3 regions of the Rhizobium sp. ZX09 genome follow, and region 3 is predicted to be linked to each of the others. Evidence: predicted binding sites of a transcription regulator. Region 3 holds the regulator's gene; each other region holds the start of a gene.
What was found. The regulator LexA, encoded in region 3, represses DNA repair genes until DNA is damaged. The targets are predictions, from matches to a motif close to TGTTCNNNNTGTGTTCNG.
Positions count from the first base shown of each region.

Region 1: the regulator LexA is predicted to act here: its motif matches at 5,354-5,371, upstream of dinB (DNA polymerase IV).
Region 2: the regulator LexA is predicted to act here: its motif matches at 6,986-7,003, upstream of BTN45_RS09655 (putative DNA modification/repair radical SAM protein).

Region 1 is NZ_CP031364.1:866,001-876,869, reverse strand. Features, by position in the region: gene BTN45_RS18720 (PotD/PotF family extracellular solute-binding protein) at 1-413, opposite strand, end outside; gene fabG (3-oxoacyl-ACP reductase FabG) at 719-1,492, shown strand; gene BTN45_RS18710 (aspartate aminotransferase family protein) at 1,551-2,879, opposite strand; gene BTN45_RS18705 (phosphotransferase enzyme family protein) at 2,889-3,878, opposite strand; gene BTN45_RS18700 (hypothetical protein) at 3,942-4,103, opposite strand; gene dinB (DNA polymerase IV) at 4,237-5,334, opposite strand; gene BTN45_RS18690 (bifunctional aspartate transaminase/aspartate 4-decarboxylase) at 5,753-7,342, opposite strand; gene aspT (aspartate-alanine antiporter) at 7,361-9,046, opposite strand; gene BTN45_RS18680 (hypothetical protein) at 9,175-9,501, shown strand; gene BTN45_RS18675 (methyl-accepting chemotaxis protein) at 9,729-10,869, shown strand, end outside.
Region 2 is NZ_CP031363.1:1,918,201-1,929,069, forward strand. Features, by position in the region: gene carB (carbamoyl-phosphate synthase large subunit) at 1-2,590, shown strand, start outside; gene BTN45_RS09640 (hypothetical protein) at 2,808-3,011, shown strand; gene BTN45_RS09645 (GGDEF domain-containing protein) at 3,030-4,169, opposite strand; gene BTN45_RS09650 (UdgX family uracil-DNA binding protein) at 4,306-5,748, opposite strand; gene BTN45_RS09655 (putative DNA modification/repair radical SAM protein) at 5,748-6,980, opposite strand; gene greA (transcription elongation factor GreA) at 7,202-7,678, shown strand; gene BTN45_RS09665 (glycosyltransferase family 4 protein) at 7,764-8,819, shown strand; gene BTN45_RS09670 (Lrp/AsnC family transcriptional regulator) at 8,839-9,306, opposite strand; gene trxB (thioredoxin-disulfide reductase) at 9,556-10,530, shown strand; gene BTN45_RS09680 (LysR family transcriptional regulator VtlR) at 10,555-10,869, shown strand, end outside.
Region 3 is NZ_CP031363.1:1,068,241-1,079,109, forward strand. Features, by position in the region: gene gltA (citrate synthase) at 1-910, opposite strand, end outside; gene BTN45_RS05210 (ComEC/Rec2 family competence protein) at 1,173-3,647, shown strand; gene BTN45_RS05215 (glutathione S-transferase family protein) at 3,667-4,344, opposite strand; gene lexA (transcriptional repressor LexA) at 4,597-5,319, opposite strand; gene BTN45_RS05225 (RHS repeat-associated core domain-containing protein) at 5,670-5,960, shown strand; gene BTN45_RS05230 (hypothetical protein) at 6,244-6,666, shown strand; gene BTN45_RS26620 (hypothetical protein) at 6,672-6,794, shown strand; gene BTN45_RS05235 (hypothetical protein) at 7,397-7,798, opposite strand; gene BTN45_RS05245 (VOC family protein) at 8,776-9,657, shown strand; gene kdsA (3-deoxy-8-phosphooctulonate synthase) at 9,654-10,499, shown strand; gene eno (phosphopyruvate hydratase) at 10,637-10,869, shown strand, end outside.

The DNA of each region.
Region 1 (10,869 bases), on a different replicon from region 3:
AGGTCCTTGCCGTCGTCGCTCATTGCCCAGCGATAAGGCGCCTTGAAGTTGGGGAGCATGGTCTCGAAATAGGGCTCGAACTCGGCGCGCGGCAGCGGCTTTATCAGCCCGGCCGGCCCCATCACCTTTCGGGCCCAGGGATTGTTGACGTTGATCAAGTCCCAGATTTTGGTCTCGCCCGCGCGCAGGCGGTTGATCATGGTCGGGTCGTTGGTCAGGCTTTCGGCCTTGACGGTCGCTGACTGGCTGGATCGGAAGGGATCCAGGACCTGTGCGGAATTGTAGCCTTCCCAGCACAGGATATTGAGCTCTTTTTCGCGACCCGCAAAAGCGCGGGTCGCGCTTGCCATTGGGCCGGTAAAAGCGGCCGCACCCATCATCTGCATCATGTTGCGTCTGGAGATTTTCATCATAATTGTTCCCCTTTTTCTTGGCCGCTTCCGTGGCTCGTGGATCGCTTATGTTGGAACCTTGTCGTAAAAATGTGTGATTTACAACATCTATTTTCTGCTTCATGGTGCGGAGCGTGATTGGAGCGGTAGCACCCGGAGGCGAACGTGACTTTTGCAAAAACGCAGTGCTAAACTCATAATATTACTGTGCATTTGTTTTGTGCAGGCAGCGCCGGCCGTGTGCCGATGTTTTAATCTGACGCCTCAAATTAAAGCAATAGCAGCACGTGAATTTGTGGAAATTGCAACAAAAAAGTGAGTGGAACATGTTGAAGTCACTGCAAGGGAAAACGGTCATTGTCACCGGCGCAAGCCGGGGGATTGGCAAGGGCATAGCATTGCGTTTCGGGGAGGCCGGCCTGAACGTCCTCGTTGTCTCGCGCAGCCAGGTCGATGCCGACAGAGTGGCATCCGAAATCGGAGCCAATGGCTCGGGATTTGCCGCGGATGTGAGTACAGAGGAGGGCTGCAGGGCGATGGTCGATGCAGCCATAACCCGCTATGGCGGCGTCGCGATCCTCTGCGCCAATGCCGGCATCTTTCCGGCGGCTAAGCTGGGCGAAATGACGGCAGCCGACTTCGACCAGGTGATTTCGACCAATCTTAAAAGCACCTTTCTCAGTGTTTCCGCCGTTTTGCCAGCAATGACGAAGGCTGGCTCAGGCCGTATCATCATAACCTCATCAATTACCGGCCCGATCACTGGATATCCCGGCTGGTCACATTATGGGGCGAGCAAGGCGGGTCAGCTCGGTTTCATGCGCACGGCTGCGATCGAACTGGCGCCAAAGAACATCACGATCAATGCGGTCATGCCGGGCAATATCATGACCGAGGGGCTTGAGGACAACGGCCCAGACTATATCGCCGCGATGGCGGCCTCTGTTCCGTTGCGTCGTCTTGGCGCGCCGGCGGATATTGCGAACGCCGCTCTGTTCTTCGCATCTGAAGAGGCTGCCTACATCACCGGTCAGTCAATTGTTGTCGATGGCGGCCAAACCCTTCCGGAATCGCTCGGAGCGCTCGACGCGATGGGCTGAAACCGGAAGAAGTCCGGGCGACATCGTCGCCCGGTGTACCTGAAAGATTTCAGGCGGCTCAACGCGCGTTCAGGATGCTGTCCAGCGTAGCCGAAAAAAGATCGGCATCCTCATTCGAAAAACACAGTGGCGGGCGGATCTTCAGCGTTGCGCCATACTTGCCTGCTGCCCCGATCAGGATACCGTTTTGTTTCAATTTATTGATCACTGTCGTTGCGAACGCCGTGTCCGGCTCCCCCGTGGCGGGGTCGACAAAATCGAGGCCGATAAAAAGGCCGGCCCCCCGCACGCCGCCGATGACCGGATGTCGGGTTTGTAAGGCCTGGAGCGATTGCTGGAAATGACCACCGACAGCGGCCGAACGTTCGATCAGATTTTCTTCCTCGATCACCCTGAGCACGGCATGGCCAGCGGCGGCCGCCACGGGATTGCCGCCGAAAGTATTGAAGTATCCGGTTTCCTCGCAAAATCTCTGGAGTAAGTCAGGACGCGTTACGACGCCACCCATCGGGAAACCGTTCCCCATTGGCTTGCCCATCGTGACGATATCGGGCGTCACGCCGTGGCGCTCGAAGCCCCAAAGACTGCCTCCCGTCCGGCCAAAACCCGGCTGGACCTCATCGGCGATCAACAGGCCGCCAGCACGGTGCACCACATCTGTCGCCTCCCTGAGAAAGCCGGCAGGATCGGCGTAGATACCGTCGCTTGAGAAGATCGTATCAACGATCAAGGCGGCGAACTTGATGCCGCGCGATTTGAGTTCGTTAATCGCCTGTTCCACAGATGCGGCAAAGCTTGCAGCAACGCTCATGCCGTCACGGGGCGCCGGCGCCGGAATGACCGCCACAAAGGGTGCGGGCTTGCGCTTGCGTAAGGACGAGGGGGAAATCTCGGTCACCAGCGCAGTATTTCCGTGATAGGCTGCTTCGGTGACGACGAAACCTTCGGCGCCAGTTCCGATGCGGGCGATGCGCATGGCAAGATCATTGCTTTCGCTGCCGGTGCAGGTCAGAACCACATTGCTGAGCGCCGCCGGGAATTTTGACAGAAGCTCTTCGCTATAGGACTCGACGACGCGGCTGAGGTAGCGCGTGTGGATGTTGAGTTCGCCAATCTGGCGCGCAACGGCCTCGACCACCCGCGGATGGCAGTGGCCGACCGACGGTACATTGTTGTAGACGTCGAGATATCTGCGTCCGCCGGCGTCATACAGGTAGGCGCCCTGTGCACGCACCATCTCGATCGGCTGCTCGTAAAAGAGCACGGATGACGCTCCAAACGTTGCCTGGCGCTTGGCGACGCGCTGCGCAAGTTCAGCCGGGAAGCCCTCGGCACGGCTTGCATCAAAACGGTTGAGATCTAGAATTTCCTTGGTGGCGACGCTCATCGGCTCTCCTCAACGGTGTTCGGCCAGATAGCGCTCCGCGAGCGCCACGGTGCCATCGGTATAGCCTGTGCCCATGGATTGGGCCGTCGGCGTTTCAGCATGGGAAGCGATCCACGCGGTGAGTTGCATGCGGCGAAGCATGATGAACATCGGCAGGGCCGCCTCATGTTGCTCATCAAGAGCGGTGACGCGCCGATAACCTTCGAGCCAGGCGGCTTTGAGATCGGGGATGAAAGGCTCATGTTCCATGAAGCTGATCGAGGCTGCAAAATCGTAGGCGTACCAGGACAGACCGCAATCATCGAAATCGATCACTCCCAGTCTGCCATTATCGACCAGAAGGTTGGCGGCGCGCATGTCGCAATGAACGAGGCCGAAGCGGTCCTCACCATAGCCGTAGGCGGAGGTCTGGGCTTCGAGCAGCTTGTGCGTTCTCTCTAAAACGGACTTGCCGCCGAGCGTCAGTCCGAGGGCGTCACGCCAGTCACCCCAATAGGCACCGTCCCCCAGAATTCGGTTGAAGCTCCATGTCTTGCGGACGAAGTTCTCCGGTCGCGTCCATCTGCGGCTGTGGGCGTGCAGTTTCGCATTGATTTCACCGAGTGTCCTGTACCAGTGGACAAGGTCGGACTCAGCATCTGGCTCCTTGCCCGCCATATATTCGAAGGCGACGGCATGGCGCAGGCTTTCGCCGTCCGAGAAGACTTGAAGGAGGCTGCCGTCGTTTGCCGTGACTGGCCGCGGCGTAACAACCACCCCATCTTGCCGTAGCGCATCAATCCATGCGAGCTCGGACAGTATCTCTGCTTGGGTATGGTAGTCAGGGCGATGCACACGCACGATCAGATCGCTTCCAGTGGTCTCATCAGCGATACGGAAGGTCGCGTTCTCGGAAATCGTCAGGAGCGTCAGGGTTGCATCCGGCGAGACGCCCCATACTGGTGAGAGGTCCTTGAGGCCTTGTCCCAACCTGGAAAGAAAATCTGTATGATACAACATTTATCGCGCCCGTTTTGATCATGATTGGCAAATCCAACAATATTAATGTTGGAATTGCAACATTTAATCCAAACCCATTGATGTTTTTGGATGTTCAAAGCGGCTGCTCGTCGCGACGTTCGCGACATCATCGGAAGGCTGATGAACATCAGTGGCGTGGTGACGACCGCCCGGCGTCCGGTCGCCATCAGCGGCCGCCTCGGCGCTCCGGGGGCGATCGATCAAGGTCGCCGCTCCGAGGACTCTCGGATACTGCTCTTTCCTCGCTTTGCCTGCGGAGGCAGCGACGCGATCAAGCCAACCCAGCTGACGCGCACGTCGCCTAAATCAACTCAGGCCCCGAAGCACATTCTTCTGATCAAAAACCCAGGCCCAGCTGCGATTGGTCCTCGTCTTCAGCCTCTTTGTCATTGGTGAGCGACGACAGCGTTACCCCAAGGAGCCGGACCGGCCGTTTGAATGGATAGACACCGGCCAGCAGGGTATTGGCCGCGTCTAGAATGTCTTCGGCGTTCGAATAGGGGATGGCAGTTGTCCTGCTCCGCGTCGCCTGGGTGAAGTCGGAATATTTGATTTTCACGGTCACCGTCTTGCCGCTGAAACCCTTGGCCTCGCAATAGGACCAAACCTTTTCGGCAAGTGGCCGGAGTTCCCTGGTTGCGAGCTTGAGGTCATCGATGTCCGCGGTAAATGTATCTTCCGCGCCGACCGACTTACGCACCCGGTCCGGCCTGACCTGCCGCTCATCGATGCCACGGGCGATGCCATAGAAGTACGGACCTGACTTTCCGAAATGCTCAACCAGAAACGGCAGGGATTTTGCTTTCAGATCCGCTCCGGTCTCGATACCAAGCCGGTGCATCTTTTCCGCCGTAGCCGGGCCGACGCCATGGAATTTCTTGACTGCGAGCTGTTCGACAAAGGCCGGACCGTTCTTCGGCGTAATCACCGCCTGACCGTTCGGCTTGTTCAGATCGGACGCCATTTTGGCCAGGAACTTGTTATAGGAGATGCCGGCCGAAGCGTTCAGCCCGGTCACCGCCTTGATCCGGGCGCGGATTTCCAGAGCGATTTCAGTGGCAATTGGCATATCCTTGAGATTTTCGGTGACGTCGAGATAGGCCTCGTCGAGCGACAGAGGTTCGATGAGCGGCGTATATTCCGCAAAAATCTCGCGTATCTGCTGGGAGACGGCGCGGTAGACTTCAAATCGTGGTTTCACGAAGATCAAATCAGGGCATTTTCGAGCCGCCGTGACCGACGGCATTGCCGAGCGCACCCCAAATTCCCGTGCCTCGTAACTTGCTGCTGCAACGACGCCACGGGCAGCCGCTCCGCCAACAGCGAGGGGTTTGCCACGCAGTTCAGGATTGTCGCGCTGCTCAACCGAAGCGTAGAAGGCATCCATGTCGACATGGATGATTTTTCTGACGGCTGAGGCGGTGGTGAGGTCCATTGCAACCAAGTTGGCTGGGAGAAACGAAACAAGAACATAACAGCTTGCGACGTGACATCCAAGTCACCATTCGCAGTTCGGCTCATAATGGTGTTGCCGGAACGGAAGCGACGTCGTCTGGTTACGACGGGTTTCAGAACCCATACATTGCCGAAATCGGTCAGGGCGGCATCCCAGGAGGCGCGGACAAATTTGCGAGGATCGTGTGCCGTGCAATTCACTCTCCTTATGGCGTGTCCATGCTGTGAGGTTAAGATTCAGTTTGGCGGCGTGCCGATGAACCTGTTCATGATCACGATTGGCACGACATAGCCGTTGTCCACCATGAGGATCCGCGAGAGCACTCTTACACTCTTTTGATCATCAGGGTGATCGGCGACAGAGGCGTCCCGCCATCTGGACGATGGCAGGAAGCGCGTTATCGATGCGTTTGCTGGAATTTCGCGTAGTACTCGTCAGCCATCTTACGGAGCGATCGGCCAATCGCCGCGTACTCGTACTCGTTGAGATTGGCAAGCGACGCCCGACCAGAAGGGTGCTGGGTTCCAAAGCCGCGTCCCGGCAGCAAAACGATTCCGGTCTCATCGGCAATTCTGAACAGCAACTCGTTCGGCGAAAATTCGTGTCTGACCCATGCTGCAAACTCGTCGCCAAAAAGCCGGCGGGAAATCTTCTCAAGATCCAGCAAGGTATAATAATCGACCGAATTTTCGTCGTCGGGAGTGTCCAGGCCGAGCTCAGCGTAGAGGGCTGCCTGTCTACGCCGGATAAGTCGCTTCAGTGTTTTCTTGTAGTTGTCGTTTTCGTCCATAAGCGCGAATAACGAAAACAGCACCGTTTGGACCTGCTGAGGCGTTGAGAGCCCTGCGGTGTGATTGAGCGCCACGGTACGGCTGTCAGCAACCAAGCGGTCGATAAACCTCAATGCGGAAACGTCTGTGACAATCGATGAATACCGCCTGTCGAGCGACGCTTTGTCTTCCTCCGGCAAGTTCCTGATCGCTTGATCGATCACGTTGTCCCGTCTTAATGCGATGGTTCCCAGCCGCCAACCCGTAGCGCCGAAGTATTTCGAGTAAGAGTAGACCAGGATCGTGTTTTTTGGGCAGACGGAGAACAGCGATTTGAAGTCGTCCGCGAAAGTCCCGTAGACGTCGTCGGTTAGTATCATCAAGTCTGGCCGATGATTGTCGACGATGTCGGCGATCTTTTCCAGGCTCCGTTGATCGAGCTTTACCGATGGAGGGTTGCTTGGGTTGATGCAGAAAAAGATCTTGATCGAGGGGTCTTTAAGCTTTTCGAGTTCGGAGTCCGGATACTGCCAGCCAGCCTCTGGGTCCGCACTGATCGAAACCTCTTCAAGCCCGTATGCGTCCAGTTGTGGAATCTCGATATACGGCGTGAACACAGGCATACCGATAGCCACCTTGTCCGATTTTTTGATCAGACGGTTTTTCTGCAGCGTGTCAAAAACATACGTCATTGCTGCCGTTCCGCCCTCAGTGGCAAAAACGTCTATATCCTGGGGCGATATTTGTCCGCCGATCATCTCTTTCGCCAAATACTGACGGACAATCTGTTCACTGACACGCAGCATGCGCGGCGGAACAGGATAGTTGCAGCCCAATATGCCTTCCACCATCTCGTGGAGGAAATCGGAAGCGGAAAGTCCGAGCTGGTCACGCACGTAACTTATGGCGCGACCAAGAAACACGACGCCTTCCTGGTCTCGATTGTCTGAGACGAAGCGTTCGAATCGCGCTTCGATGCCTTCTATGCGCGGTAAGCCACCTAGGTGCTGCTCCATGTAGGAGTATGAAAGCTCTGATTCCGCAACAGCGAATAGGCCGAGCCTGAAAAAGCCTCGCCGGGGCAGGGTTGCCAGAAAATTCGGGTTGCCGCGTCCCGCGTTCAGCATTTGTTTTTCTTTTTTCGTGGACGCCAGTTTGATGAGCTCGTCTTTGAGTTCGAAGGGGCTGAGTTTTGCGAACTGACTGTAATCGTTCATACTTCTCTCTCCTGTCTGTTAAACGAGTGCCACCACGAGTGGGCCCAGCAACGTCAGGAAAACGTTGGCAAGTGCATACGTTATGGCAAAAGGGGTCGTGGGAATGGAGTTTCCCGCTTTATCGAGGATTTCTCCGAAGGCGGGATTGGCGCTTCGAGATCCACTCAGAGCACCAGCGAAAACCGCGACGTTGTCGTACTTTAGAAGGTAGCGACCGACGAGCATTGTTATCAACAGCGGGAGCACCGTGACAACGACGCCTATCGCAAATATCGAAAGACCACTTTCGGCGACGGTGTGTACCGCTTGTTGACCTGACTGTAGGCCGACCACGGCCACGAACCCTGCCAAACCGAGATCTCTCAGGAGAGTTGATGCGGGTGTTGGCATGTTGCCAAGCGTCATATTGCGGCTGCGATACCAGCCAAATACGAGACCGGCGAGCAAAGCCCCGCCGCCCGCGCCAAGCGTCAGTGGGACCGAACCGATCCTCAACACGAGAAGACCAACCAGCAGGCCGATGGCCACACCAAACCCGTGGTATACGAAGTCTGTCTTGTCACTGGGAGTTATGACGTTGCCAACTTTGTTCGAGAGGCGCTGTAAATCCTCCTGTACTCCGTGCACGGTCACTATGTCGCCGGCACGTATAACGGTATCGTTGGTCAATTCCAGTTTCACACCGGCCCGAGTTACCTGGATCACGTAGATCCCATGGCGCAGGTCTTTGCTTCGCTCCAATATCCGAGCGACGGTTTGGTCGGCGAAGTCCCTGTCTTTTACGACGATGTCGCGCGTTGTGACCACGAGTTCCAGGCCTTCCGCCGCGGCCACCTCCCTGCCGATCAGGTTTTCAATACCGACGACGCCCGCACGACGTCCGACTATCAGCACAAGATCACCGTTCTGCAGACGAAGCTCGGGTTCAACGCCAACCAGAGCGCTGCCGCGTTTCACGCGTTCGATCGTGATGGGCCCTTTTGTCGACAGTGCTTCCAATTCGGCAATGCTTTTCCCAGCCGCACCCTCGACCCTGAATATCCGTCCGACGAGGTCCGGAAGGGCAGGTGCTTCACCGACGCCATATACTCGGGCGCCCTTGAGCATCTCTGCTTCCGCTTTCACGGCGTCATCCCGTATCCCCCGTTTCATGAACCAGGGAAGAATATTCACGCAGACGATGATCGCTCCAAAAGAACCAAATATGTAGGTGACCGCGTAACCGATCGCGACGTTCGCCTGGAGCCTCTGCGTCTCATCGGCGGCAAGGCCAAGTTTTTCAATAGCGGAGCTCGCCGTTCCGATAATGGCCGATTGTGTCAGTCCCCCGGCAGCAATCCCCGCGGCGATGCCCTTGTCAAGGCCTGTCAATTTTGCGAGCACGACCACGGTGGCAAGACCGCTGATCGCAAGAACCGCAGCCAAGATGATCTCTCGTATAGATTGTTTTCCCAAGGAGCGGAAAAACTGCGGCCCGCTTTCAAAACCGACCGCGTATATGAAGAGGGCAAAGAGAACGGATTTGATCCCATTGTCGATTTGAACTCCCACCTGGCTTATCACGACCGCTACGAGAAGGGAGCCCGCGACGCCTCCGAGCTGAAACCTGCCGAACTGGACCTTTCCGATCCAATAGCCAAAAGCCAGAGATAAAAAGAGCGCGATTTCAGGGGATTGGCGGAAAATTTCGGCAACGAACGACATTCGACATCCTCTCAAGATGTGTAATCAAGCGTACAAACCGGCCGGGCTAGAGCTACGCGCATGACGAGCAAATTGTCTAGGGAATGCCCTGCAAAAATCCCCTTCAGGAAGATCGTGGTTACCAAAACATGACGGCTAAGCGGTCTGTGCTACCAAATGCAGCTATCGAGACACAGGAAAACGTATCAGAAAGTATTTTAGCAACCAAAAGTTCCATGGCCTGTTCGTTTCGCGAAGCGATTAAACAACATCATCGACTGATGGCGAGCGAAAAGACTGACCTGAAATGGCGTGAGCCTCTTAGAGCGGCAGTTCATTTCGAGATGCGGAAGGAAGAAACCAAGGCCCTTGAAAGTAGCCGAGACAAGTGGGCACCCCGTCGGAACCACGCAACTGGCCCATTGGCCAAAATCGCGGCTTTGAAAGCGCTCTTCTTTTCCACGATCAAAGTTTAAAGGCGGCCGGCTTTCACATTGCCGGTGGAATTTTGAGTGAAGGTTTGTATCACGCGCAGTCCATAGAATATTTGCGCCGACAGCTCTAATTAAAGATAGGACAGCGCGAATGTTATTGTTCCATCCGAGACATCAGATTTCTCGGAGACACCGTAGATAATTGTTGTGACAGATAATTAAGAATAACGGGGTATTATTTTCCAAGGCCGAACCTTGGGAACAGTGTCATGGCATCCATTCAGCAGAAGATCATCTTTGCGGGCGTGGCAATATTTGCAATAGCCGGGGGCACCGCCGGGGTGGGGATATGGTCGGCATCGACGCTGACGCACAACTCTGAAAACGTAACCCGATCGGCTCAGATCCTCCGCAACCATATGCAGGCGGACATGATGCATGACGCCCTGCGCGCAGATGTGTTTGCGTCTCTCCTTGCTTCCAATCCAGCGGCCGGCGTCGCATTCGACAGCGTCAAGGCCGATCTTTCAGAACACGTTGAGTCATTTCTCAAAATGATTGCCGCCAACAAAGCGCTTGCAACGGATGCGGCCACCCAGACGGTACTGGCCGGGGTCGAGAAACCCTTGCTCGCCTACATTGATAGTGCGAACAAGATCGTCGGTACGGCAGAAAAGGATCCGATCGTCGCCCTGGCGGCATTGCCCGATTTTATGAAGCAGTTCTCAGCCTTGGAAACCGCCATGGAGGAGACGGGCGACCAGATAGAGCAAGTGTCGGAATCTATCTCCGCCGAAAGCGCCCAGACAGCCGCTGCCATGCAGGATGTGCTGCAAGCTCTTCTCGGCCTGGCAGGATTGTTTTCGATCTTGCTCTTTGTCCTGTTCCGCCGCACCGTGAGCAAACCCATCCTCGCGCTCTCTGCCGACATGACAAGGCTGGCTGACGGTGAGACCAACATCACCTGCGCGGGCACCGGACGGAAAGACGAGATCGGGACGATGGCGGCGGCTGTCGAGGTCTTCCGCAAGGCGGCAATCGTCAACAGGCAGCTGGAGGAGGATGCGGAGCGTGCACGCGGGCAAGCCGAAGCTGACAGGCTCGAGGCGCAGCAGCAGGCTGAGGCCGATGCCGCAGAACGGCTGCAGGTGGCGGTATCCGGTCTTGCCAATGGTCTCAAAAGACTGTCCTCCGGTGACCTTTCCTTCCAGCTCGATGAGCCTTTCGCTCCGGATTTCGAAGCCCTCAGGCATGACTTCAACACGTCACTGAAGCAACTGGGTAGGACGCTGAGCGCGATTTCCGAGAGCATTACGGTCATCGACAACGGCACGCGGGAGATCGCATCCGGTGCCAACGACCTCTCGCGTCGAACGGAGCAGCAGGCTGCCTCGCTGGAGGAAACTGCTG
Region 2 (10,869 bases), 850 kb from region 3:
CATCACTGTTGCGCCAGCGTTGACGCTGACCGACAAGGAATACCAGATCATGCGCAACGCCTCGATTGCGGTGCTGCGTGAGATCGGCGTCGAGACCGGCGGCTCCAACGTGCAGTTCGCCGTCAACCCGAAGGACGGCCGCCTCGTCGTCATCGAAATGAACCCGCGCGTGTCGCGCTCCTCTGCGCTGGCTTCCAAGGCAACCGGCTTCCCGATCGCCAAGATCGCCGCCAAACTGGCCATCGGCTACACGCTGGACGAACTCGAAAACGACATCACCGGCGGCGCCACCCCGGCATCGTTCGAACCGTCCATCGACTACGTCGTCACCAAGATCCCGCGTTTCGCCTTCGAGAAGTTCCCGGGCGCGTCGCCGATCCTCACCACCGCGATGAAGTCGGTCGGTGAAGTCATGGCCATCGGCCGTACCTTTGCGGAATCCCTGCAGAAGGCGCTGCGCGGTCTCGAAACCGGCCTTACCGGTCTCGATGAAATCGAAATTCCCGGTTACGAAGAGGGCGAAGGCTCCAAGAACGCGATCCGTGCTGCCATCGGCACGCCGACGCCGGATCGCCTGCGCATGGTCGCCCAGGCGCTGCGCATGGGCATGAGCGAAGAGGAAGTCCACGAGAACTCGAAGATCGACCCCTGGTTCATCGCGCAGTTCAAGGCCATCGTCGACACGGAAGCCCGCATCCGCGAGCACGGCCTGCCGCAGGATGCCGAGAACCTGCGCATGCTGAAGGCCATGGGCTTCTCCGATGCCCGCCTCGCCAGCCTGACCTCCAAGCGTCCAAAGGAAGTGGCCGAACTGCGCAACAGCCTGAACGTCCGCCCGGTATTCAAGCGCATCGACACCTGCGCCGCCGAATTCGCCTCGCCGACCGCCTACATGTATTCGACCTATGAAATACCCTTCGTCGGCGCCGCCCGCTCTGAAGCGCAGGTCTCCGACCGCAAGAAGGTCGTCATCCTCGGCGGCGGCCCGAACCGTATCGGCCAGGGCATCGAGTTCGATTATTGCTGCTGCCACGCAGCCTTCGCGCTGAAGGATGCCGGCTTTGAAGCGATCATGATCAACTGCAACCCGGAAACGGTGTCCACCGACTACGACACTTCCGACCGCCTCTATTTCGAGCCGCTGACAGCCGAAGACGTGATCGAGATCATGCGCGCCGAACAGGAAAAGGGTGAACTCGTCGGCGTCATCGTGCAGTTCGGTGGCCAGACGCCGCTGAAGCTTGCAGAAGCGCTGGAAAAGAACGGTATCCCGATCCTCGGCACCGCGCCTGACATGATCGACCTTGCCGAAGACCGCGACCGCTTCCAGAAGCTCTTGATGAAGCTCGATCTCGCCCAGCCGAACAATGGCATCGCCTATTCGGTCGAGCAGGCCCGCCTCGTCGCGTCTGAAATCGGCTTCCCGCTGGTGGTTCGCCCGTCCTACGTTCTGGGTGGCCGCGCCATGCAGATCATCCATTCGGAAGGCCAGCTCCAGACCTACCTGCTCGACACGGTTCCGGGTCTCGTACCCGAGGATATCAAGCAGCGTTACCCGAACGACAAGACCGGCCAGATCAACACCCTGCTCGGCAAGAACCCGCTGCTGTTCGACAGCTACCTGACCAACGCCGTTGAAGTGGACGTCGACGCGCTGTGCGATGGCGAAAACGTCTTCGTATCCGGCATCATGGAGCACATCGAAGAGGCTGGCATCCACTCGGGCGACTCGGCCTGCTCGCTGCCTTCGCGTTCGCTCAGCAAGGAAACGCTCGACGAACTGGAGCGCCAGACGACGGCGCTTGCCAAGGCGCTCAAGGTTGGCGGCCTGATGAACGTTCAATACGCCATCAAGGACGGCACCATCTACGTTCTCGAAGTCAACCCGCGCGCTTCGCGTACCGTGCCTTTCGTCGCGAAAACAATCGGCGCGCCGATCGCCAAGATCGCCGCCCGCGTCATGGCGGGCGAGAAGCTCGATCCGGCGATTGCCGCTTACGGCGAGAAGCCTGATCCGCGTAACCTCAAGCACATTGCCGTCAAGGAAGCCGTCTTCCCCTTCGCGCGCTTCCCCGGCGTCGACATTCTGCTCGGACCGGAAATGCGCTCGACCGGTGAAGTCATCGGCCTCGACACTGATTTCGCGCTCGCCTTCGCCAAGAGCCAGCTCGGCGCCGGTGTTGACCTGCCGCGCTCCGGCGCGGTCTTCGTCTCGGTCCGTGATGAGGACAAGGAAGGCGTTCTGCCCGCCATCCGCATTCTCGTGGAAAGCGGCTTCAGAGTGCTGGCCACCGGCGGCACCCAGCGTTTCCTTGCCGAAAAAGGCATCAACGCCGAAAAGATCAACAAGGTGCAGGAAGGCCGTCCGCATATCGAGGACGCAATCCGCAACCGTCAGGTCCAGCTCGTCATCAACACCACCGACAGCAACAAGGCGATTTCAGACAGCAAGTCTCTGCGCCGCGCAACGTTGATGCAGAAGGTGCCCTATTACACGACGATGGCAGGCGCCGAAGCAGCCGCCCTTGCCATCAAGGCGCTGAAGGCCGGCAATCTGGAAGTGAAGCCGCTGCAGAGCTACTTCAACTAAGAGATCAGCAAGAAAGCACAACGAACTGAATGAACGCCGGAACGCCGCGAACCACCAGGTTGGCGGCGTTTCTCATTGCGTAATACACCTGCAATCCAACGCCGGTATCAAAAAAACATCATTCCCACCCACAGGCCGATGACGATTTTTCCCTGTCCCGAGAATTCTCCGCCATCGCCGATCACCCAGTTCCTGAACCCGCATCTGGAGCAAAAGCATGACTGGACGACCGCCCGGCCCGATCCGTGTAGCTTTCCCACTGCGCATCGAACCGGTGATTTTGAATGCTGTCCGCCAGACTGCGAGCGACGAGCTGCGCAGCATTAACGCGCAGATCGAAATTCTTCTGAAAGAAGCCCTTAGGCAGCGTGAGCGAGAGGTAGGCCATGACACGGGCCAAAAATCGAACGAGAGCGAATAGCATCTGAAACGGCAGGCTTTAAGCCGCCAGTGCTTCCCGGACGCAGTTGCGGCCTTCGCTCTTGGCGCGGTACAGCGCGCGGTCGGCCATGTCGGCCAGCGTCTGGAGATCACAGTGTATCTCGCCGCTTGTCGCAATGCCGATGCTGATTGTCACACCGACACGCAGCCCGCCGCAGTCCACCTCTTTCAAAGCAACCGCGTTGCGAATGCGCTCGCCTATCATTGACGCCTTTTGGCTTCCTGCGCCGGGCAGGAAGATGATGAATTCCTCGCCGCCATAACGAGCCAGCACGTCGCCACTGCGAATACTGCCGCCGATCCGCTTTGCCACTTCCTGCAGGACGCTGTCACCGACGGAATGGCCGAAGCGGTCGTTGATCGATTTGAAGTGATCGATATCGAGCAGCATTGTCGCATCGGTGGGATCAGGCCTTGTGGGCATCGTCTGAAAGAAGAAGCGCCTGTTCTTCACGCCTGTCAGCGGATCCGTATTGGCAAGGATCAACAGTTTCCGCTCCGAGCGTTCAGCCACCAGCACCATTACGAACAGGGCAATCGCAAAGTTGAGCATAATGATGAGGAAGAACGCATTGACGATGTTGATGGAGGCGAGAGAGGGTGAAAGCACCCCCTTTACCACCAGAAGTGAAATCAGCCCCGAGACGGTGGTGATCGCGCCCAGCGCGATGCGGGAAAGAAGCGGCTCCTTGCGCCAGCCGCTAAACAGCACCACGGCCGCGCCGAGATAGGCGAGCGCCGCACAGCCATTGAACAGCGCAGCGCGCAACGCATTGTTCTCCGCCACCTCATACGCGAGGACAATCCCGAGAACCACGACAAGACAAGTCCCAAGCAGAGTTTTCGGCGATACAAAACGGCCGTCGCTCAACGTTTTCAGGCCAAGCCAGATAAGCGCATAACCCGCAATACCGAATACGATACTGCTCAACCGCCAAAAGGCCGGCGACAACATCTTCCACTCGCCATATCCTGCAAGCGTTGAGCCGACGGCCATTGCCGCAAAGCCCGCGGCGAGAGCGACAGGACCTCGCAGACCGCGATTGGTCAACATCAAATAGATAAAACTCAGTAGCCCTACGATGTAGGAGCATTTTTGCATTAGTATGACTGTTGCAAGGTCAAGTTCACCCAGCATAATACGCCCATATATAAATATTTTTATGCCACATGTAAAATGAATTGAATAAATTTCAATTAAAAATAACAACTAACGATGTGTAAAGCACAGCAAAACGAAGCTTAGATACGACGAAATATATATTTCCAAAATATTATTCAAACGTTCTTACATAAAGCATGTCCCTTTTGAACTTCTTGATTTCCATCTCTCTAGCCTGCTCATCAGGGAGGCGAAGCAGGTAGGATGGGTGCACTGTGACAAAAAGCGTCCGCCCTTCTTGCATTGGCAAGGGACGGCCGCGAATCTCCGAGACTTTTTCTTTGCCGCCGGTCAGCGCATATAGCGCCGTTGCACCCATGGCAACGATCAGCTTCGGCTGAACAAGCGCGACTTCCTGGTTGAGCCACCAGCGGCATTGCTCCACCTCGCCCGCATTCGGGCGCTGATGTATACGCCGTTTGCCGCGCGTTTCGTATTTGAAGTGTTTCACGGCATTGGTAACGTAAAGCCCGCCTCGGTCCACACCGATCTCGCTGAGCGTCCTGTCGAACAGCTGGCCGGCGGGGCCGACAAAAGGTTTTCCGGCCAGATCCTCATGATCGCCCGGCTGCTCGCCGACGACCATGATCTTCGCGTTTTCCGGCCCGTCGCCAAAAACGGTCTGCGTCGCCTTGCAATGCAGGGCACACCGTGTGCAGTGGCGCGCTTCATGCGCCAGCGAAGCAAGCGTCCCACCCGGCAAAGGTCGCTGCTCTTCCCGTGCGGAAGCCGCTGCCTGGAGGCGATGGTGAAACGGCTTCGGTTGGCTCGCCTCCTTCGCCGCCATCTCCAGCACCCGCGCCTCCGCGCCCAGAATCAGGTCAGGGATGAGCTCGGCTTCCGGCAGATTCTTCCAGTATTTCTTCGGCATCTCCGCTGTCATGGCCTTGATCTTCAAGCGGGCCGGGTTGAAAATATTGGCGTAATAGGTTCGCCAGAGATCGTCCGTTTCATCCTTGAGATCAGGCTTGGCGGCAGCCTCCCGTGATGACTGCAGCAGGTTTCCGTCCCATCTGGCGCTGCCCTTCGGCGAGACAATCAACCAGTCCATGTCGGTGAAGCGACGTTGAAAAAACGGAGCCGTACGTTCGATGATGAAATGGTCCGGTTCGAACCACGCCACGAACCGTCGTCGCCCGCCCTGCCCTTGCGGCAATGGCAGCTCCTTAAAACGCACGAAGGCCGTCATCTTGTGATAATCGCGACGGACAGACTTTTCGAGCAGCCGCACATCGGAAACATCCGGATCGGACTTGAACTGCAGCAGGGCCCGATCCCGTTTCAGCCGCCACAATAGCCTGTAGAGCAGCGCGAAACGGCCGGGATCGCTGTGGCAGATGACAGCCTGCGCCAGCGCGACGAATGCGGCAGGTACGGAAACCGGGGCGCCGCCCTCCGTTGGCAATGGCGCACCGGAAAAGTCGAGAAGCCCAAACCCGTCATCCTGCAGCCGCCAGTCGATCTTCTCCGGCGGTATATTGGCCGCAAGCGCCGCGCGCGCAGCATCGCGCCACTCGGTGAAATCCCCCCGCCCCTCCAGCACCGGGCCATACATCACAACAACGACAATTGTTCAGGCTGCGGCGCAAACATCGCGCGCAGATCCGGCCGTTCGATCAGCTTGCCCGGTGTCCATCCCTCCGCGACGATAAAGGCCTTCACCTTTTTGAGAGAAACGCCGAAGCGGGCGATATCTTCCAGCCGCAGGCTGCGGAACTTCCGCGACGAGAGAATCGAGGCGACCGTCTTGGTGCCGAAACCGGGTACACGCAGCAACATTTCGCGATCCGCCGCATTGACGTTTACCGGAAACTGATCGCGATGCTTTAATGCCCAGGCAAGCTTCGGGTCGATGTCAAGATCCAGCATGCCGTTTCCGCCGATAGCGGTTATCTCGCCGATATCGAAACCGTAAAAACGATAAAGCCAGTCCGCCTGATAGAGGCGGTGTTCGCGCATCAGCGGCGGCTTGATGAGTGGCAGGTTCTTCGACGAATCCGGAATTGGGCTGAACGCCGAATAATAGACGCGCCGCAGACCATAGCTTCCATAGAGCCGCGCGCTGGTGGAAAGAATGGTGCTGTCATCGGCACCGTCGGCGCCCACGATCATCTGCGTGCTCTGTCCGGCGGGCGCAAAACGCTTGGTTTTTCGCGTTCTGACGGTAGGCTCGCCCGCCTCCTCGATTTTCAGGCGGATATCGGCCATAGAGCGGCGAATATTGGCGGGCTGCTTTTCCGGCGCAAAACGGCCGATGCCGCTATCGGTGGGCAACTCGATATTGATCGACAACCGATCCGCATAAAGCCCCGCCTCTTCAATCAATTTCGGAGACGCTTCCGGGATGGATTTGAGGTGGATGTATCCACGAAAGCCATGGGTGACCCGCAGTTCACGCGCCACCCGCACCATCTCCTCCATCGTGTGATCGGAAGAACGGATGATACCCGAGGACAAGAACAACCCTTCGATATAGTTGCGCCGGTAAAATTCGAGCGTCAGCCACACCACCTCTTCTGCGGTAAACCGCGCCCGTTCCACATTGCTGGAAGAACGGTTGATGCAATAGGCGCAATCATAGATGCAGAAATTGGTGAGCAGGATTTTCAGGAGCGATATGCAGCGCCCATCCGGCGCATAGGCATGACAGATGCCAGACCCTTCTGTCGAGCCCAATCCGCCTGAGGCTGCAGAGTTCCGTTTCGCCGTCCCGCTCGATGCGCAGGAGGCGTCGTATTTCGCGGCGTCAGAGAGAATGGCCAGCCGTTGCCTGATTGACTTCTTCATAATAACGTTCACTATATGTTCTCTTGAGGATTGTCAATCAGGATATTCAAGTCATTGGAAAGACAAAGAAATATTGATGCCTCAAATTTGCTGGCATTTCGCTGTCGTCTTCTGATATAGTCCGCTCAGTTATGATTTTGGCATGGTTCCGGAGTTCCCCTCCGGAACCTGTTTCTTTTTGTGTCTGCAGGTAAAGCGACCGGAATGCGAAGGATAAAAAAATGGTAGAAAAAGTACCGATGACCCAGGGTGGATTCGTCAAGCTTCAGGAGGAGCTTCGCTGGCGCCAGCAGGAGGAACGCCCCCGCATCATCGAGGCGATTGCGGAAGCGCGCGCCCATGGCGACCTTTCGGAAAACGCCGAGTACCATGCTGCCAAGGAAGCGCAGAGCCATAACGAGGGCCGCATCACGGAACTCGAAGATCTGACGGCGCGCGCTGAAGTCATCGACCTTTCCAAGATGTCGGGTTCGAAGATCAAGTTCGGCGCCACCGTGAAGCTGGTTGACGAAGACAGCGATGAGGAAAAGACGTATCAGATCGTCGGCGACCAGGAAGCCGACGTAAAGGCCGGCCGTATTTCCATCTCTTCGCCGATTGCCCGCGCCCTGATCGGCAAGGAAGTTGGCGACAGCATCGAAGTCAACGCTCCTGGCGGCGCCAAGGGCTACGAGATCCTCGCGGTTCAGTGGGGCTGATTACCCCATGCAATGCGCCCCCCAGCGGGCGCATTGCTTTTGACCTCTTGCTCCCCTGAACCAGCCGCAAAGACGGAAGCCCATCTTGTCCCACGTCAGCCTGAAAGATGTGCAGGTGCTTGCGCCGAATTTCAAACGCAGGCTCTCCGGCGTCACCTCCACCATCGTTCAGCTGATACCGGTGCAGAACCGGCTGGGACAGAAGGTCGCCACCATCGGCCCCGGCCTGCCGCCGCATCTGCCGCATGTGCGTTTCCGCGACCTGTGGCGGCTCTGGCAAGGCGGCCCGTTTGGCGGCCCGCGCATCTGGCATGCCCGCCGCAACCTCGAAATGTTGCCGGGAATTTTCATGCGTGATGTGCTGCGCATGAAGGTGAAGCTTCTCTTCACCTCGGCCGCGCAGAGGCGGCATTCCGCCTATACCCGTTTCCTGATCTCCAGGATGGATGCCGTGGTGGCCACCAACATCCGCTCAGGCTCATTTCTTGAAGTGCCCCATCGCGTTGTCATGCATGGCGTGGATACCGAACTTTTCCATCCGGCAACCGGTCCTGAGGACACGATAGCCGCGACCGGCTTGCCGGGACAATATCTGATCGGCTGCTTCGGGCGGGTCCGCCACCAGAAGGGCACCGATCTTTTCGTGCGTGCCATGATCGAACTTCTGCCCGCCTATCAGCAATGGACAGCTGTGGTTTCAGGCCGCGTGACGGCGGAACACAAGGCTTTTGCCGAAGCCCTTGAAGCAGATGTCAACGCCGCCGGCCTCGCAGATCGTATCGTGTTTCAGGGTGAAGTTGATGACATCAAGCCGTGGTACAGGCGGCTGACGCTCTATGTCGCGCCTTCGCGCAACGAGGGTTTCGGGCTGACTCCGCTTGAAGCAATGGCCTCGGAAACGGCCGTCGTCGCCAGCAATGCCGGTGCCTACGAGGAAATGATCGTCACGGGCGAGACCGGGGCGGTTGTTGAAGCGGGCGACTATGCATCACTGAGGGATGCAATAAAGACCTATCTCGCCGATCCCGCCATGGCCAAAGTCCATGCGAGTACCGGACTTGCGCATGTGCGCAGCACTTTTCCGCTGGAAAAAGAAGCGGCCAGTCTTGGCGAAGTCTATGAGGCGTTGCGGCGGGGGTAATGCGTCGCAAGCCGGAAAATCAGATTTCCACGAGACCGACGCGCTTGACCTGACGGATGGTCAGCATGGTGCGCACCGTATCGACATTCTCATCCGCAGTCAGAACCTCGATGACGAAGTCCTGAAATTCCGTCAGGTTTCTTGCGACGCAATGTAACAGGAAGTCGCTTTCGCCGGATACCATCCAGGCCTGGCGCACGAGAGGCCACCCGGCCGTCGCCGCGGCAAAGGCCTTCAGATTGCTGTCCGACTGGCGCTTGAGACCTATCATGCAGAAGGCAACGAGATCAAAACCGAGCTTCGGCGCGTTCAACATGGCGTGATAACCCTCGATCACCCCCGCCTCCTCGAGCTTGCGGACACGCCTCAGGCACGGAGGAGCCGAGATACCGACCCTTTCGGCCAGTTCCACATTGGTCATGCGCCCGTCGCGCTGCAATTCGCGCAGGATTTTCAGATCGATGGCATCGAGTTCGACGCTGGTCACGGAGGAGTACCTCGTTAAGCTGTAGAACTTCCTTGTACTATTCGGCGCGGGATTCGCAACAATATGCCGCCAGCCGGTCACAAAATTGCGCGTGCATCCACAACTGCCTTGTTGGTAACGCAAGGCTGCCCTTGAATAAAGGCACTAGACAACCTTAAATACCCGCCAACGAAGGGGTTATGGCCCGTACGCCCTGCCGCGGCTGGAAGGCCCTCGCTGAAGACCCTGCTATTGAGAAGGAAATTTCCCATGTCTGCCCGCCATACCAAGGTATTGATCATCGGCTCCGGTCCCGCAGGCTACACGGCGGCGATCTACGCGGCGCGCGCAATGCTGAAGCCGGTGCTGATCGCCGGCATGGAACAGGGCGGTCAGCTGATGATCACCACCGATGTCGAGAATTACCCGGGCTTTGCAGATCCTATCCAGGGCCCGTGGCTGATGGACCAGATGCTGAAGCAGGCGACGCATGTCGGCGCGGAAATCGTCAGTGACCTGGTGACCGAAGTTGAAACCAGCGTTCGCCCGTTCGTCGTGAAGACCGATTCTGGCCAGGTGTGGACCGCCGACACGCTGATCATCGCCACCGGCGCCAAGGCCAAGTGGCTCGGCATCGAGAGCGAGCAACATTTCCAGGGCTTCGGCGTTTCCGCCTGTGCCACCTGCGATGGTTTCTTCTATCGCAACAAGGATGTGATCGTGGTGGGCGGCGGCAATTCCGCCGTGGAAGAGGCGCTTTATCTCGCCCATATCGCCAGGTCGGTAACGGTCGTGCACAGACGCGACAGCTTCCGTTCGGAAAAAATCCTTCAGGAACGGCTCTTTGCCAAGGACAACGTCAATATCCTCTGGAACACGGAAGTTGCCGAAATTACCGGCGCGCCCGCAAAACCGCCGATGCCGCCCTCCGTTTCCGGCGTCAAGCTGCGCGACACCAAAACCGGCGCGATCAGCGAAAGGCCCATTGACGGCGTCTTCGTCGCCATTGGTCACGCGCCTGCCGTGGAGCTCTTCAAGGGCAAGGTGAAGCTGAAGGACAACGGTTATATGTGGACCGCTCCCGATTCCACCGCCACCGACGTGGAAGGCATTTTCGCGGCCGGCGACGTCACCGACGACATCTACCGTCAGGCAATCACCGCCGCCGGCATGGGCTGCATGGCCGCGCTGGAAGCGGAACGTTATCTCACCGCGCATCAACCGCTTGCTGTCGCAGCGGAATAACTGAAAGGCAGGATAGGCATGGCAATGCCATTGGACTGGGATAAACTGCGCATATTTCATGCCGCAGCCGAAGCAGGGTCTTTCACCCATGCTGCCGACAAGCTGCATTTGTCCCAGTCGGCCATCAGCCGCCAGGTCAGCGCGCTGGAGCAGGATGTCGGCGTCAAGCTGTTTCATCGCCACGCCCGCGGCCTGATTCTTACCGAACAGGGCGAACTGCTCTATCGCACCGCTCACGATGTGCTGCTGAAGCTCGAAACGGTGAAGATGCAGCTCACCGAAACGACGGAAAAGCCGAGCGGCAAGCTGCGCGTCACGACGACGGTGGGCCTCGGTCAG
Region 3 (10,869 bases):
AGCCCATCAGGCGGAACGGGTCGTTCTTGTCCTTGGCGCGGGCGATATATTCCGGAATGCGGTCAACCGAGCCGATTTCATTGAGCATGTTGAGCGCCGCTTCGTTGGCGCCGCCGTGTGCCGGACCCCAGAGGCAGGCAATGCCGGCCGCAATACAGGCGAACGGGTTGGCGCCCGACGAACCGGCAAGACGCACCGTGGAGGTGGAGGCATTCTGTTCGTGATCGGCATGCAGAATGAAGATGCGGTCCATGGCGCGGGCCAGAACCGGATCGACCTTGTATTCCTCGCACGGCACGGCAAAGCACATGTGCAGGAAGTTGGAGGCGTAATCCAGATCGTTCTTCGGGTAAACGAAGGGCTGGCCGATATGGTACTTGTAGGCCATCGCGGCGATCGTCGGCATCTTGGCGATCATGCGAAGCGATGCGACCATGCGCTGATGCGGATCGGTGATGTCGGTCGAGTCGTGGTAAAAGGCCGAGAGAGCGCCGACCGTGCCGCACATGACGGCCATCGGATGTGCGTCGCGACGGTAACCGGTGAAGAAGCGGCTCATCTGCTCGTGCACCATGGTGTGGCGCGTGACGCGGGTATCGAAATCTTTCTTCTGTGCAGCCGTCGGCAGTTCGCCGTAAAGCAGCAGATAGCAGGTTTCCAAGAAGTCGCCCTGTTCGGCGAGCTGTTCGATCGGGAAGCCACGGTGCAGGAGAACACCTTCGTCACCGTCGATATAGGTGATCTTGGATTCGCAGGAGGCCGTCGACGTGAAACCCGGGTCGTAAGTGAAGGAGCCCGTGTGTTTGTACAGCGTGCCGATATCGACGACGCTCGGCCCGATCGTGCCTTCCCTGACAGGGAGTTCGACCTGTTTGTCGCCAAGTGTCACTGTAGCGCTTTTTTCCGTCATACTGATCCTCCGAAAACATGCGGGTGGGGGCGTTGAGACACGCCCCGCGGTTAAGCGTCTACCGATTAGCTATATGATCCTGTCGCAGATGCCAAGCTATCCAAAGGTCAAATTGTGCATTGCGGCAAACGCAAATGCGTTGCTTTTGGCCTCGTCGATCGAAGCAATTCAATCTCGGTCAACGCGCGGTTAAAGGAAAGCATTGCAATCTCGGGCGTCCCTCTGCAAACCTGTTTACGGTGTGGCAGGGGCGCGGCGCAGAATGCTTGGTCAAGGGGAAAAACAGCATTTCGGATATGCCGAAACGATGCAGGGAAACGCCCCCGGCACGGTGGATATCCTGTTTCCGCTGCAGCGGACCGGCGCCGTCGCGATCCCTGTTCTGCCGCCTCTGGTCGACAGGCCCGAACCCGGCGTTTCCGTTTCTCGAAAAGTTGCCGTCTGGCTGACGGAAGAACGCGCATTCGGGCACGATTTTCTTTTCGTACCCGTTGTCATCGGTTTCGGAGCGATCCTCTGGTTTTCTCTCGACACCGCGCCTTCCTTGCCCCTTCTGATCGTCGCATTTTTAGTCGCGGCCCCACTGGCGCTTCTCAACCGATACCGCCTTGATACGGTGGGAAGGGCGTGCAGCCTTGTCGCCCTCTTGTTGCTCGGCATGCTTTTTGCGGAACTGGAAACCCGCCGTGCGGCGACCATCCTTCTGGACACGCCGGTCACCACCACGCTCACCGGCAAGGTGGTGCGCCGGGAGGTGGATGCGCGGGGCGACTGGCGGTATCTGGTGCAGCTCCACTCCACTGAAGCGCCGTCACTAACGCGTCTGCCGGGGAGGGTGTCGCTCCTTGCGCGCGGTGGCGGCGACGCCATGCCGATCGGCGCGACCATACGCGGCAAGGCACGGCTCTCTCCACCGTCCGGACCGGCTTTGCCGGGATTGAACGACTTCGCCTTTTCATCCTATTTCCGGGGCATCGGCGCGACAGGCTTTTTTTATCAGCCGCCCCAGGCGGTGGCGACGGCGGACCTTGGGGCCGAGGGTTGGCTGGAGATGGCCGACATGTGGCTTTATCGCCTGCGTGCCGCCATCGCCGAGCGCATTCGCACGACGATCGGCGGCGATGCGGGTGCCTTCGCCGCATCCATCGTCACCGATGAGAGACAAGCCATATCGCCGGAAACCATGGAGGCGCTGCGGGTCTCGGGGCTGGCTCATATCGTTGCCATATCCGGGCTCAATATGGCTTTGGCATCAGGCATCTTCTTTGTCGGCATGAGGCTCGCATTCAGCCTGTTCCCAGCCTTCGCCCAGCGATGGCCGGTCAAGAAGATATCCGCCTTCGCAGCGCTCCTGATGACACTTTGCTACTATCTGATTTCCGGTTTCGCGGTTTCCGCCGAGCGGGCCTGGCTGATGATGTCGGTGATGCTGATTGCGGTGCTCTTCGATCAGCCCTCGCTCAGCCTGAGAAATGTTGCGCTCTCCGCCCTCGTGATACTGGCGCTGTCCCCGTCCGAAGTGATGGGGCCAAGCTTTCAGATGTCTTTTGCCGCAACGATCGCGCTTGTTTCTGCCTATGCGGCCTGGAGCCGATGGCGCATTGACCGCGAGCGTCTTTTTAGGGGGCGAAAACCGGCTTGGGTGACGGTAGCGCAAACGGCAGGTGCCGTGATCGGCGGCGTTATCACAACGTCGCTGATCGGTGGGCTTTCGACAGCAATCTATTCTGCCGAACATTTCCAGCGTGTCACCACCTATGGACTTTTTGCCAATCTCGCCGCCACGCCGCTCATGTCGCTGATCGTCATGCCCTTCGGTCTGATTGCCATGCTGCTGATGCCGTTCGGGCTCGACGCGCCATTCCTGAAGGTCATGGGCCATGGCATGGCGCTGGTCATAGAGGTCGCGGACGAAGTCGCCTCCTGGGGTGGCAGCGCTGCGACCGGACGTCCGCATGGCTGGTTCATCGGCATCGCCTCGGCTGGCTTCCTGCTGCTGACCCTGCTGCGCAGCCGCCTTGCGCTTTTGGGCATTCCGCCTTTGCTGCTTGCCTTCGGCCTCTCGGCAGCGACATCTCAGCGCGATCTGCCCGATCTCCTCGTTCATGAAGACGGTTCTCTGGTCGCGCTTCTGGACGAGAACAAGGTTTACGCCACAAAAACCCGGCCGCATGGCTTCATCTATGACCAGTGGCAGAGGGCGCTGCTGCTTCCGGAGAAACCGCTCGCGCCCGTTATCCTCAGAAAAGACGTTCCAACCGCGTCCGGCATCGCACTCACCAGGAAATCAAAGCTCACGCGGGACGAAATAAAGGCTGTGGGACGAGACATGGCGGCTGCGTTGAAGGATGCAGCGCCTGGAATTTTTACATGCAAGTCAGGTCGCTGGTGCGTGGCGCGTGCGGAAAGCGGCGAATGGATCATCGTACTGGAAGACGGCCGCCTCGCCGGAAAAGCATGTGACATTGCCGACATCGTCATTGTTTCCCGCAGAACGTCGTTTGCACAGTGTCGCTCGGGCGCGTTACTCCTCAACCGCGACATATTGCGGCGCATCGGTTCCGTGGAGATAGACTTCGCGAGGAGCGATCAGCCCGGCGTTGTCGGTCGGCTACGGGCGTCGACCGCGGGCGCAAACCGCCCGTGGAGTGAACATCGATATTATGACTGGAAAACCGGACGTTTCGACCGGGAATTGCCTGAAACGATCACCCGTCTGCTGGCGGCGTCGCAATGATCGCCACCAGCGAGGATCGTCAGGCCTTTGCGCGTAGATCCATCGTCAATTCGCCAATTCCGGCGATCTCCTCTTCATGTGCCGCGTCACGCCAGGTCTCCTTCAGTCCCGCCTCATACCATTCGCGCATGGACGGCAGAGCGAGCAGTCGCTCAAAATAGGCTTTTGCCGCAGGAGAAAGGTCTGCGCCATACGTCTGGAAACGGAATGCCACAGGGCAGTAGAAGGCATCCACCGCCGTGAACTTCTGACCGGCGAGATAGGGACCGCCGAAATTCGACAGGCCCTCGCTCCACACCGCATCGACACGCTTTATATCCGCCGCAAGCCCGGCATCGCTGACGTTCGGTCTGACACGAACGCCAACGGACATGGGGTAGAGATTGCGAAGGGACGAAAATCCCGCATGCATTTCGCTTGCTGCCGACCGCGACCAGGCTCTCGCATGCTTGTCGCTTGCCCATACCCCTTGATGACGTTCGGCAAGATATTCGGCGATCGAGAGTGACTCCCAAATCGTCACGCCATCATCGACGAGGCAAGGCACCTTGCCAGTTGGGGAAAAGGTGGAGAATGACACGCCTTCACCAAACGGGACGAGTTTCTCCTCGAAGGCGATACCGAGCGTGCGCATCAGGACCCATGGCCTCAGCGACCAGGAGGAGTAATTCTTGTTGGCGATATAAAGATCGTACATTGCGGGTCTCCTGACTGTGAAGCGGGTTTTTATACCAGCGGCCCGGCCCGGAATATCGCAAAGAATCCATCGCTCCCATAACGCCAATTGATGGGTGGGGCGCCATCCCTGCCGACGTCCTCTGGCAAAGCCGCCTTCGCCGCCATTAAAAAGAAAAGGCGCATCACTCGAGTGGAATGACGCGCCGTTCATCTTGAAGGCATGGTTTATCGCTCATCGACCGCTCCGGCCTTATCCGGACCGGCAGCAGCATCAATGATACCGGCGGATCAGCCCTACCAGCTTGCCCTGGATTTTAACCCGATCAGGTCCGAAAATGCGGGTCTCATAGGCAGGGTTTGCGGCTTCAAGTGCGATCGAGGCACCTTTGCGACGGAAGCGCTTCAGCGTCGCTTCCTCGTCATCCACCAGCGCCACGATGATATCGCCGGGATTGGCGGTGTTGCCGTTGCGAATGATGACGGTATCGCCATCGAAGATGCCGGCCTCAATCATCGAGTCGCCCTTGACCTCAAGCGCGTAATGTTCACCCGAGCCAAGCATGTCCACCGGAACCGCCACGTCATGCGTATTGTTCTGAATGGCTGAGATCGGCACACCGGCAGCGATCCGGCCCATGACGGGCACGGTTGCCGCGCCTGCTATATCGTTCGCAGGCGCCTTGGGAGCAGGGGCGGGCTCGGGCATCTTGGGCTTGCCGAGACTGCCTTCAATAACGCTCGGCGAGAAGCCCCGTTGCGGCCTCGAGCCGGGCACATAGGCCTCCGGCAGCTTGATCACTTCAAGCGCTCGCGCCCTGTTAGGTAGCCGGCGAATGAACCCGCGCTCTTCCAGGGCAGTGATCAGCCGGTGGATGCCGGATTTGGAGGCAAGATCGAGTGCGTCCTTCATTTCATCGAAGGAGGGCGGCACGCCGGACTCTTTCATTCTTTCATGAATGAAGAGAAGCAATTCCTGCTGTTTGCGCGTGAGCATGAGGAAAACACCCTTGAGAATCGTCGTTGAAGTCGCGAAACAAATACAGAACGAACACTATATGTTCCATATGTGTTCCGCAATCCCCTAAAATTTCGTGAACTTGGGGCGAGAAAACAAAACGGGAATCGCACCCCAAGAACCCCGGTAGATAAGCCGCAAGATTTGTTCGTTTCTATTGGGTTTTTGCCCAAAAATGGGGGGCAATCGCTGTATCGACAAACCTCCGTAATGCGTCGTTCTCGCGCAGCAGCTAAGTGGCTGATTACTAGGAATATATTGAGGTCCTTCTTACGATTGAATGCTCTGCGATGTCGTGATTAGGAAGCTTATTGGAACCCCAGCTTCTTTTGTCTGTCTTCGCTGGCCGAGAATACGATCAGGAGACGGGCCTATCCCACTATCGTTCACGCGCCTACGATCCCTCGACCGGCCGCTTCCTGCAGGAATATCCGATCTGGTTCGAAGCCGGTGACCTTAACATCTATCGCTATGTCTGGAATTCGCCTGCTAACTGGACTGATCCGAGTGGAATGGCGGCAGCAGGACAATATGCGAGTACACTCGCTGTGCCAGTTGCACTGGTGGGTGGTACGATTGCTACACAACGCATGCTATCCACACCCTTGCCGATGCGCTGAACACAGCGATGCAACTGGATATGCAGATTGTTGGGGAAGTGGTTGTGGTGTTTTGGCGCGATCGATCCCGCCGGATGATAAATCACCTGGTCTCCCTCCATCTTGGGATGATCCGTGTGCCGCCCAAATGAAATAATGCATGATGAAATCGCTTGCGGACCAAAAAGGGACTGTATCGGGGAAAAGCAGAAGCGTATACTGTGAGCAAGTCTGGATATATTTGGCCAGGGGCTGTTCCTGTCGAACGCAAGATGCGCTCATACCAATATTGGACATTTCGAATATGAACCAAAGAATGGGAAAACTAGAGATTTATATTTCTAGCGAAATCGAAAAAATTTTGGTCGATGAGAGAATTTGTAGCTCAGCAGATTTTCTAGTGTTGTTCTCTCAGCTTAAAGATGCGTTTCCTTCTGCAGTTGAATATGAAATGTCGAAATTGACGAACTTGATGGAATTTTTACGTCGGCGGCGCGATCCACTACTTCTTTTGCATGCAATGGAAATATTCAATGAGATATTCATGCGAAAAGACGCTGGCACAATTCTGTTGTTCGAACGATGGATCGATTTGCGGACATTATTCGTCGACTTTCACCCTGGACATCAGTTCCCCCTTGACAGTCATTTCGGATATTTTCTCTCGCATAAAAAAGAATTGAAATACTATTCTAAAATAGTCGAAAGTTTGTCTGGTGTTGTTTGACTTGTTTGCTGCACGAGTTCGAATATGACGTCAACGGCAACCTGATCCGCAAAACCGTCAAGGCGAGCGAATTGAGCTGGCGTTATGGCTATTCCGCTTACGACGAGCTTGTTCTGGTAAGCCGATAGGGCTCGGCCTCAACCGGGGCGACAGTTGAGTTGACGGTGAGCTATCGTTACGATGCGCTGGGTCGTCGGGTGTGGGAGCGACGACAGGATGCGAGCGGAACGGAAACATCATTCAGGAGCTTCCTGTATGACGGCTAACATGTTGCGGCCGAAGCTGACGTTGATGGCGCAGGTGTTGCAAGCGAACCGCGTCGATACAGTCATACCGATAGCGTAGACGATCTTGCCGGCATCACACTGGCTGCCGGAGCGGGTGGGGTTCCGTCTTCCACGGCAACCGCGACCGGCGCGAATGCTCCGTCGGCATCTTCTTATTACGTCCATGCCGGCCATTTCGGCTCGGTTCGGGCTGCGACGGACGATGCCGGATCAGTTGTGAACGAATATAGCTACGACAGCTATGGTCAGCCTGAAACGGCAGTCGAAACAGTGCCACAACCGTTCCGTTCACCGGTCGGGAGTACGACCCGGAGACGGGCTATCCAAGAGGGTCGGCCTAGACAAAGCGGCCTTCTTCGGATCGCAATGGCGATGTCGATTATAGTGCAAATCGATTCCAATTGGAAATATTACCGGGAATAGCTATTTGGGCGGATTATGTTTCAAAGACTGCAGTTTGGTGACGTCGCGGAATTCAGTTCTTTTCTCACCCACTTATCAATTTCTTCTTTAGAGTATCCAAGTAGTAATCCTATAATTCGATCAATACCCTCATCAGGGCGTTGAATATTGTCCTGTTGGGCAACCAAGGCTGTCTTTAAAGCGGGAATGCGCCAAGCTTCCTCTGGAAGACTGTAGAAAATGTAAGTCATGCTAAAGCGAGGGTGCTCGGGATTTAGAAGTGTAAATTCCTCCATTAGGATCGATCCCTCATCAACGTATGGCTGGAAGTTATCGATGGGTATTAGGTCCTTATCGCCTACCGACTCAATATAGTAGAACATTGAGAGGGGTTTTTTCCCCTCTCGCATTAGCCTCAATTCATGGCCAATGATCTCTTTCATTTTAATTCCAATCAATTAGGAATTGTTGGTGCTAATCTGGAAAATGGCCATTCTCCGATTCGGCAGAGGCATTGATAGCAGACATTCGGATATTCTGGATTTATCCCCGGAGGACGATCTCGTGCTCCACATTCATAGCCATTGACACCGGGGCAATATAGGATCGTCCCCCGTTTCGATTTTTTTAGCGCCCGTCCGGATCTACGCCCATCTAAGGTGAATTAGTTACATAGGTCCACCTATTTGGTCCATCGGGCGTCCCAGGAGGATCGGCCTGGAGATAGCGGCCTGTCGTCGGATCGTAGTGGCGATGCCAATTGTAGTGCAAACCGGATTCCAGTTGAAACCATTGCCCCGGAAGCGTTGATCGAGCGTGGCCGATCCCAGGATTGTGTATGCCTCCCCATAAGGCAGGTAGGTCGCGCGCCAGACTAAATTTCTTGCGCTGTCGGTCATCATGATGGGACGTTCGAGATGATCGGTATGAACCTGGTAGATTGTAGCTGCTTCCGTACCGGCATCTGCAATCACTGCCAAAGGTCTCTCGTCAAGCCAGATACACTCCCGTCCCAGCGCGCCGTTGCCGTCATATTCCGCGATGATGTTGCCGCTGAAGTCGTAAATATAGTGAAGTGTGGTGGCGCGCGAAAATACAAACGCCTGATATCGGTCAGATGCACAGTGGCCAACAGCCGACCTTGCGTTTTCCGCCTTTAACCGGCGCTATACACCTGAAGTCACTGGCCATCCAAAAACGGTCGCGGCCGATCTCGCCAACAATCCGCAGGCGGATGAAAACTGGTAAACCGTCCGCATTCAGGTGAAGCCGAAGGACTGGTGAAACCCGGTAACCTCAGCCCACTGCCGATACCGGCATCGACGCGCAGGCCGGTCATTTGCATTCCCGGCGCTCTTCGTGCTTTTGTCAGCTTCAATACCCGGCATCTGCGCCGGGGCGCGTCAAAAAGGCAAGTTTTATGGCTGACAGGCATCGCATCGATCATCTCGTTCTGCCCGTTCGGGACCTTGCGGTAGCGGCCGCGCGGCTCAAGGTCCTTGGCTTTACGGTCGCGCCACAGGCTCTCCATCCTTTCGGCACGGAGAATGCCTGTGTGTTCTTCAGGGATGGCACCTATCTGGAGCCTCTGACAATTGCTGACCGGGTCAGCTATACTGCGTCGGTCGAGAGAGGCGATGTTTTCACCGGCAGGGACCAGGCATTCCGGCGATCGTACGGACAGGAAGGTTTTTCTGCCCTTGTGGCCTCCACCGCTGACGTTCGTGCCGATCACCGGAGCTTCGTGGCGTCTTGCGTATCGGCCGGCGAGGTCTTTGAATTTTCGCGGCCCATGCAAATGCCGGACGGCTCGTCAGGCGAGGCGGCGTTCCGGCTTGCTTTCGCGGCAAGCGGATCTGCTGCGGATTTCTTCCTCTTCAGTTGTCAGCGCCTGCAGGCACTGCCGGGGGACCGCGCTGCACTGGAACGTCACCAGAACGGAGTTCTGGGCCTTCGCGAGATCGTGCTGTGTTCCGGTAAGCAGAGTGACACCCACTTGATCGGAACGGTTTTCGGCTGCAACGGCGTTGTGTCTCCGGATGGTGATGTCGTTTTCGAAACCGGCAATGCGAGGGTGAGGCTGAGTGAAAGACCCGCCCTTTCTGGCGTTGACCCGAAGGCTTCGGGAAAAAGCGGTGAGGGTCTGCGCGGCATGGGCGTCGTCTTTTCCGTTGACGATCTTGCCGTGACAGCGACGGTACTTGCTGCTAATGGCGTGTCCAGCGCAGAAGCGGGCGGCCGTCTAGTGGTGCCCGCAGCACCCGGACAGGGCGTCGATTTCGCCTTCGAGGAAAAAAGATGAGCGTCACGAACAATCTCAAAGTCACCGCCGGCCAGGGCGCCAGCAAGGTTTCCTTTTGCAATAGCGAGCGTTTTTCACTGATCGCCGGCCCCTGCCAGATGGAAAGCCGGGAGCACGCCTTCATGATTGCTGGTGTTCTGAAGGAGCTTTGTGACGGACTCGGAATCGGCCTCGTTTACAAGTCATCCTTCGACAAGGCGAACCGCACCTCGCTTTCCGGCAAGCGTGGCATCGGTCTGGACAGTGCCATGCAGGTCTTTGCCGATCTCAAGAAGGAATTCGGCTTTCCGGTCCTGACCGACATTCACACCGAAGAACAGTGCGCCATCGTTTCCGAAGTGGTGGATGTGTTGCAGATCCCGGCCTTCCTCAGCCGTCAGACCGATCTTCTCGTTGCCGCCGCAAAAACCGGCCGTGTCATCAATGTCAAGAAAGGCCAGTTCCTGGCGCCATGGGACATGAAGAACGTGCTCGCCAAACTGAATGAAAGCGGCAACCCCAATGTGCTGCTGTGCGAACGCGGCGCGTCCTTCGGCTACAATACGCTGGTCTCCGACATGCGTTCTCTGCCAATCATGGCATCGCTCGGCGCACCTGTTGTCTTCGACGCCACCCATTCCGTGCAGCAGCCGGGCGGGCAGGGCGGTTCCACCGGCGGTCAGCGGGAATTTGTAGAAACGCTGTCTCGCGCAGCTGTCGCCGTTGGTGTCGCAGGCCTCTTCATCGAGACGCATGAGGACCCGGACAATGCACCTTCTGACGGCCCGAACATGGTTCACCTGAAGGATATGCCGAAACTGCTCGAAAAGCTGCTGGCCTTCGACGCCATCGCGAAAGCTTGAGCGGCGGGCGCGGCGCCGTGCCAATCGATTTTAAATGGCGGTGGTTCCCTTTCTACGGCCTGCCGTCATTGTAATTTCTTCGCCATCGTCTAAGACAGGCGACGGAAAATATCTGTTCCATTCCCAAGGGAGAGACCATGACTGCCATTACCGATATCATCGCGCGCGAAATCCTCGACAGCCGCGGCAACCCGACCGTTGAAGTCGATGTGTACCTCGAAGACGGCTCCATGGGCCGTGCAGCCGTTCCGTCGGGCGCCTCCACCGGCGCGCATGAAGCGGTTGAGCTGCGTGATGGCGGCAAGCGTTATCTCGGCAAGGGCGTGGAAAAGGCCGTTGAAGCCGTCAACACGGAAATCTTCGACGCCAT